Botrimarina mediterranea: one gene and its partner. The protein of the gene in region 1 binds, or shares a complex with, the protein of each later gene. Links are inferred from orthologs where the notes say so. Each region holds a gene or a part of one and is shown in the gene's direction. Other genes may lie near its edges. The genes, in order: tsaE and tsaD.

The links.
Region 2: the proteins of tsaE (region 1) and tsaD are in contact, whole or in part, in a crystal structure (PDB 6N9A), measured with the Thermotoga maritima proteins. The link is inferred for Botrimarina mediterranea from one-to-one orthologs. Residues at the interface, in WP_004082108.1 of Thermotoga maritima: Leu37, Gly38, Lys46, Lys57, Val59, Lys60, Ser61, Thr63, Phe64, Thr65, Leu66, Met67, Val69, Pro71, Tyr82, Arg83, Leu84, Asp86, Asp88, Phe89, Asp93, Ile128, Asp130, Glu131, Arg134; in WP_004082750.1 of Thermotoga maritima: Cys10, Asp11, Arg49, His50, Leu82, Gly84, Gly135, Gly136, Glu154, Thr155, Leu156, Asp157, Asp158, Ser159, Glu162, Asp165, Lys166, Arg169, Leu170, Tyr175, Lys213, Thr214, Leu217, Tyr218, Gln221, Arg222, Asn324.

What each region holds. Positions count from the first base shown.
Region 1 is NZ_CP036349.1:1,395,501-1,398,742, forward strand. What follows is about bases 16-2,944. They hold tsaE (tRNA (adenosine(37)-N6)-threonylcarbamoyltransferase complex ATPase subunit type 1 TsaE), read left to right. Parts: upstream 16-1,222; coding sequence 1,223-1,666; downstream 1,667-2,944. Other genes in these bases: Spa11_RS05515 (trypsin-like peptidase domain-containing protein), read left to right, coding at 16-159; thiL (thiamine-phosphate kinase), read left to right, coding at 312-1,226; Spa11_RS05530 (hypothetical protein), read right to left, coding at 1,714-2,439; hslU (ATP-dependent protease ATPase subunit HslU), read right to left, coding at 2,645-2,944. In the rest of the region: more of Spa11_RS05515, read left to right, coding at 1-15; more of hslU, read right to left, coding at 2,945-3,242. UniProt on the Escherichia coli protein: Required for the formation of a threonylcarbamoyl group on adenosine at position 37 (t(6)A37) in tRNAs that read codons beginning with adenine.
Region 2 is NZ_CP036349.1:897,421-900,688, reverse strand. Bases 111-3,065 are described here. They hold tsaD (tRNA (adenosine(37)-N6)-threonylcarbamoyltransferase complex transferase subunit TsaD), read left to right. Parts: upstream 111-1,052; coding sequence 1,053-2,078; downstream 2,079-3,065. Other genes in these bases: Spa11_RS03560 (alkaline phosphatase family protein), read left to right, coding at 2,199-3,065; Spa11_RS03570 (DUF1207 domain-containing protein), read left to right, coding at 111-709. Outside these bases: more of Spa11_RS03570, read left to right, coding at 1-110; more of Spa11_RS03560, read left to right, coding at 3,066-3,268.

The sequences.
Region 1 (3,242 bases):
CTCGTCGGGATGCACAAGTGGGAGACCGCTTCGGACGAAGACATCCGCTACATCGTCAGCAACGAAGCGCTGCCGACGCTCGGCGAGGTGAAGTTCTACATCCTCCGCGGCGAGGAGACGCTGTACGGAGCGATGAAGGTCGATGCGACGCGCCGGTAGGGTCCGCTGTGGACCGTACGTTTGATTCGGCGGCACGAACGATTTTTCGCCAAGGCGAATCGTGGTCGCGATGAGTGAACCTGGTACCGATCCCGAGATCGTGGGCTTTGTCCCCCCTCTGCGGTCCGCACAGCGGACCCTACGATTGGGGCATGGAACTTGAATTCGTCCGCTGGTTGCACGAACGACTGCCCGCCCTTAGCGAGGGGCAGATCGGCGTCGGTGACGACGCGGCGGTTGTCGCTCTCGGCGGGTCGCAACTCGTGGCGACCGCCGACCTATTGATCGACGGCGTCCACTTCGACACCTCGCAGCACGCCATCGAGCGTATCGGCCGCAAGTCGCTCGGCGTGAATCTCAGCGACTTGGCGGCGATGGCGGCGCGGCCCGTGGGTTGCCTTGTGAGTCTCGCGCTACCGCGCGGCGGGGTCGGGGGAGTAACGACGCAGCAGCTCGCCATGCGGCTCGTCGAAGGGATGGCGCCGCTCGCCAAAGAGTTCGGATGCCCCATCATCGGCGGCGACACGAACGTGCATAGCGGCCCGCTTGTCATCAACGTGACGGCATTCGGTGAGCCAACCGAGCGCGGGGTGGTTCGGCGCGACGGCGCGCGACCGGGCGACGTGCTGCTCGTGACCGGCGACTTGGGCGGCAGCCTGTCAGCGAAGCAGTTCGACTTCACACCCCGTGTGCACGAGGCGCTGACACTGCACGCTGCGGCGCCACTTCGCGCGCTGATGGACCTTAGCGACGGATTGTCGCTCGACCTCACAAGGCTGTGCGAGGCAAGCGGCGTGGCTGCCCTCGTCGATGCCGATGCCATTCCGATCTCGAATGCGGCGAAGATGACGGGCGAGGCGGCGCTCGATCATGCGTTGTCCGACGGTGAGGATTTTGAACTCCTTATCGCCGCCGCACCGGACGACGCCAAGCGGCTGCTCGCTGAGATGCCGGTCGCTTGCGGGCTGACCCGCATCGGTGAGACTATGGCCGGTTCCGGCGTCTCGCTTCGTTACGCCGACGGAACAGCGACGCCACTCGATGCGAAGGGCTATCAGCACCAATGACGCAGATCATTGAAATTGCCGACGAAACCGAGATGGCGGCCCTCGGCGCCAAGCTCGCCAACACCTTGCAGCCGCCGGCGGTGATCGCCTTGATTGGGCAGCTCGGCGCCGGGAAGACGCGGCTGGTGCAGGCCGTCGCGGCGGAACTGGGCGTGCGTGAAGACGTCACGAGCCCGACGTTCGTGCTGGTCAACGAGTACCGCACGGGCCGGACGCCGATCTATCACTTCGACGCCTACCGCCTCAAAGACGAGGACGAGTTCATCGAGTTGGGCGTCGAGGAGTACTTCGCCGGACTTGGCGCCGCGGGCGCGGGACTGACGTTCGTCGAATGGGGCGACCGCTTCGCCGACTGCCTACCGCCGGGGACGGTGACGGTGCAGATCGAAGTGCTGGAGGGGACCGGGCGGCGCGTCACGATCGACGGCCTCACGATTTAATCTACCGCGAGTCTTATCCCCCTCCCTGAAAGGGAGGGGGATCAGTTTCAGGCGTCGGCTACCGGCTCCTCCGTCGTCGCGTTCAACTCCGGCTCGGGCTTGCCGTTGACGATCTTGTCGTGGCCGGCGCCGAGTTCGATCTGACGCATGATCGCGTCGGTCGTCTTCTTGTGGTACTTGTAGTTGTCTACGACGAAGGTCTTTTGCCGGCCGCTGGGCGTCTGGTAGCGGACGCGGGCGATGCCCTTGTCACGCCACTGTTTCTTGTCGATCGCCGTCACTTGGTCGAGCGAGAAGGACTCACCCCAGCGTGTGGTGATGCCGTTCTCGTTGAGCTCGAACCAGCGGCCGGTGGTGCGGAGCACCGTTGTGAGGAACCAGACGCCGCCGGCTAAGGCGATGACCGCCATCACATACTGGCCGAGGATGTCGCCCTCGGTGCGGAGCTTCTTCGGCGGGATCTTTGGCCAACCTTCGGCGGCCACCTTCGATTCCCAAGCCTCTTTCAGCTCGGGATAGTCGGGCATCTGCTTCTTGATGAGCAGATAGGCGTCGTGCGGCCCATGCCCGGCTTGATTAATCTCTTGAATTTTTTCGCCCGGAAGCACGTCCTCGGCAATCGCCATCAAAGCGTGGCCACGCTCCATCTGCGCCGGGTAATTGATGTACCCGTCGTAAAGGCAGTAGAGCATGAAGGCGATCGCGCCGAGCCCCAGCCACTTGAAGCGGCTGTAGAACTTCGGGTTATTCTCGGCTCGGAGGGGCAGGCTCACGGCATGCACTCGTGGGTCGCGTCGGTATTCGGATGAGTATTTTGCTCTGCGGTCCGCCCGACTCTTGTGACGGGCCGCCCGGCTATTGTGACCAAGCGAGCCGGGTTTGCTCAACGAAGTCTCGCGATTCGCCCCCTCTGGCGGTAGGCCCCGCGTCGCCAAGTCGGCGCCACCCTCATAATCAGAACTTGCAAGGAGGCTACGACTACAGGATGTAACGGCTGAGGTCCTCGTCTTGGGTCACTTCCTCTAGTCGCTGCCGGACGTACGCGGCGTTGACCGGCACCGAGGCGCCATTCATGTCGGCGGCCTCGAACGACAGTTCCTCGAGCATCCGCTCCATGATCGTGTAGAGCCGGCGGGCGCCGATGTTTTGCGTCGATTGGTTCACGGAGAACGCGTACTCGGCGAGGGCGTCGATCGCGTCGGCGGTGAAATCGATTTTAACGCCTTCGGTCTCCATTAGCGCCGCGTACTGTTTGGTGAGCGAACCGCGGGGCTCGGTGAGGATCCTGACAAAGTCCTCTTTCGTGAGATCGTCGAGCTCGACGCGGATCGGGAACCGGCCTTGCAACTCGGGCATCAGGTCACTGGGCCGTGTCTTGTGGAACGCGCCGGCGGCGATGAAGAGGATGTGATCGGTGCGGACGTAGCCGTAACGCGTCTGGACGGTCGTCCCTTCGACGATCGGCAGCAGGTCGCGCTGCACGCCTTGTCGAGATACGTCGGCGCCCTTGCCCCCTTCGGTGGCGACAACCTTGTCGATCTCATCGAGGAAGATGACGCCCGACTCTTCGGCGAGC
Region 2 (3,268 bases), 500 kb from region 1 along the record:
CACGTTCCAGAACAGCTACCCGGCCAACGGCGCCTACGCGGGTCAGAAGAGCGAATGGGCGTGGGACGCGACGCTCGGCGGTCGGAAGGGCGTGATCCGCTACGGCAACTTCGACGACTGCAACCCCGTCGGGTGGCAGCTCGACTTCGAGGGCGCCACGATCGTGCGGCTCAATCTCGACGAGGCCCGCGACGTGGACGCGTCCGACTTCCGTTTCGGCGTGCCGCTCACCTACACGGCGGGCGACGGCGTCGCTTACAAGATCGGCTACTACCACCTCAGCTCGCACCTCGGCGACGAGTTGATCGCTCGCACCGGGAGTAATACGCGGATCAACTACGTCCGCGACGCGATCATCGCGGGCGTGTCTTACCAGATGTTCCCGAGCCTGCGGGTCTACGGCGAGACGGCCTACGCGTTCTTCACCGCCGGCGGGGCCGAGCCTTGGGAGTTCCAGTTCGGCGCCGAGTTGTCGCGTCCCGGACCAACCGGATTCCGCGGCACGCCGTTCATCGCCACCAACGCGCACCTTCGCGAAGAGGTCGATTTCAGCGGCGACTGGACCCTCCAGACCGGCTGGCTGTGGCGTGGCGACACGGGCAGCACCCTGCGGCTGGGCCTGCACTACATGAACGGCAAGAGCAACCAGTACCAGTTCTTCGATCGCAATGAAGAGCAGATCGGGTTTGGGCTGTGGTGTGATTTTTAGGGCTTACGCCCGGGGTTAGGGGCGAGGGGCTACGGACGCCGGCAGGCAATGGCCTGCCCTACGGTCTTTGGCTTGAGTCCAGACCGGTCAGCAGCGAAGCTGCTGTTTGGGTCCCCCGCCCCCTTCAGGGGGAGGGGCTAGGGGAGGGGGAGAACCCTGGTACCCACTTCGCCCAAAATCAACCCGGCGAAGGATGGTCGTTAAGATTGTCCTAGCAAGCCGTGTATCCGCTTCGGCCCCCTCCCCTAGCCCCTCCCCCGCAAGCGGTGGAGGGGGACACAGGCAGCCGCTTTGCGGCTGTTGGTTTTCAATCCGCAATCCACAATCCCACTTCCGCAATCCCGTGCTTCGCCTCCTCTGCATCGAATCCACCTGTGACGAAACCGCGGCGGCGGTGGTGACGGACTCGCTCGAAGTCCTTGGCGCCGTGGTCGCTTCGCAGAACGCTTTGCACGAGCGGTTCGGCGGCGTCGTGCCGGAGATCGCTTCACGGGCGCATGTTGAGCGGGTGTTGCCCGTGATCGAGGAGACGCTGCGGAAGGCGGGCGTGACGCTCGCCGACCTCGATGCGATCGCCGTGGCGAACCAGCCCGGACTCGTGGGGTCGCTGCTCGTTGGCGTGTGTGCGGCGAAGGCGTTGTGTGTGGCGTCGGGGTTGCCGCTGATCGCGGTGAACCATCTGCAGGCGCATGTGTATGCGTGCAAGATCGCCAGCGGCGAAGAGGTCTTCCCGTGCGTCGGGCTGATCGTCAGTGGCGGGCACTCGAACCTGTACCGCTGCGACGGGCCGACCGACTTCACGCCGCTCGGCGGGACGATCGACGACGCGGCCGGCGAGGCGTTCGACAAGGTCGGTTCGTTGCTGGGCCTCCCCTTCCCCGGCGGCCCCGCGGTGTCGCGCGCAGCGGCGCAGGGGGACGCGAAGGCGATCCGCTTCCCGCGCCCGCTGCTCGATGACCCGACACGATTGGCGTTCAGCTTCAGCGGACTGAAGACGGCCGTGCGTTACGAGATCGCCGGCCCGGGCGGGGATCCCGCACAGGTCGAATTGTCGGAACAGCGCGTCGCCGATATCGCGGCCGGTTTTCAAGAAGCCGTAGTCGATTGCCTCGTGGGTAAGTCGGAGCTGGCTCTCAAGATGACGGGCTTCGACACGTTGTGTGTCGGCGGCGGCGTCGCGGCGAACGGCCGGCTACGCGAACGCCTCGAAGAGTCCGCCGCGAAGCACGGGCACCGCCTGTTCATCCCGCCGATGTCGCTCTGCACGGACAACGCCGTGATGGGCGCGATCGCGATCGAACGGTTCAAGGAAGGGAAGTTCGAGTCGCTTGAGATGGATGTCTATCCGGGGCTCGAGCGGATCGGCTGATCTCGGTTGTCGCAGAGTGCGCCTGGGTCTGCGCAATGCGGACGGTTGCGGGCGCGTGGCGCGGGGTTTTGACTGTTAACCACAGAGCCGCCGAACTACTCTCCCTAGCCCAATCGGATCATGCCCCTCCTCTACCGCCTTGTTGCGCTGACGATTCTTGCGGCGCTCGTGTCGCCGGCTATTGCTCGAGAGACCGAGAATGTCGTCCTCGTCACGATGGACGGCCTGCGCTGGCAGGAGTTGTTTGGTGGCGGCGATGAGCGGTTGATGCAAGACGTCGGCGCGGAGGAACGCGTTCGCATCAAGCAGCGTTACAACGCCGAGACGGCCGAGGCGCGGCGCATGGCCTTGATGCCGTTCTTTTGGTCGAAGATTGCGACCGAGGGCCAGGTGCTGGGCGATCCGTCGAAAGGCTCAACGGTGAAGGTCACCAACGGCCATGACTTCTCGTACCCCGGGTACAACGAGTTGCTTTGCGGCTTCGGCGACCCGGCGGTGAACTCGAACGAGAAGGTCTACAACGAGAACGTCACGGTTCTCGAATGGCTCAACCAGAAGCCGGCGTATCGTGGTCGCGTCGCGGCGTACGGGTCGTGGGACGTGTTCCCGTTCATCATCAACGATCGGCGGAGCCGCGTGTATGTGAACGCCGGCTGGGCGCCGCTGGAGTATGGCGACAACGCCACGGTTGCCGAACTCAACGCCCTCGCCAGGGACTTGCCGCGGTACTGGGCCGGCGTGCGTTTCGACGCGATCACGTTCCGCGGAGCGCTCGAGCATCTCAAGGCGGAGAAGCCGCGGGTGCTCTACCTGTCGCTCGGTGAAACAGACGATTGGGCGCACGCGGGGCGTTACGAGCTGTATCTCGACGCGGCCGCGGTGGCGGACGATCAGCTGCGGCGTCTGTGGGAGACGCTGCAATCGATGGACGAGTACCGCGGCAAGACCTCACTGGTAATCACCACCGACCACGGCCGCGGCGACGGGCCGGTGGGTTGGAAGAGCCACAGCGTGGATATCGAGGGATCGAACCGGATGTGGATCGCGGTGATCGGGCCCGATACGCCGTCGCGCGGCGTCTTGAAGGACGTCGAGGCGACGCAGTCGCAGGTGGCGGCGACGGTGGCGAAGTTGTTGGGTGAAGACTTCACCACCCATGATTCGCGCGTTGCGCAAGCGCTTGAGGTCTC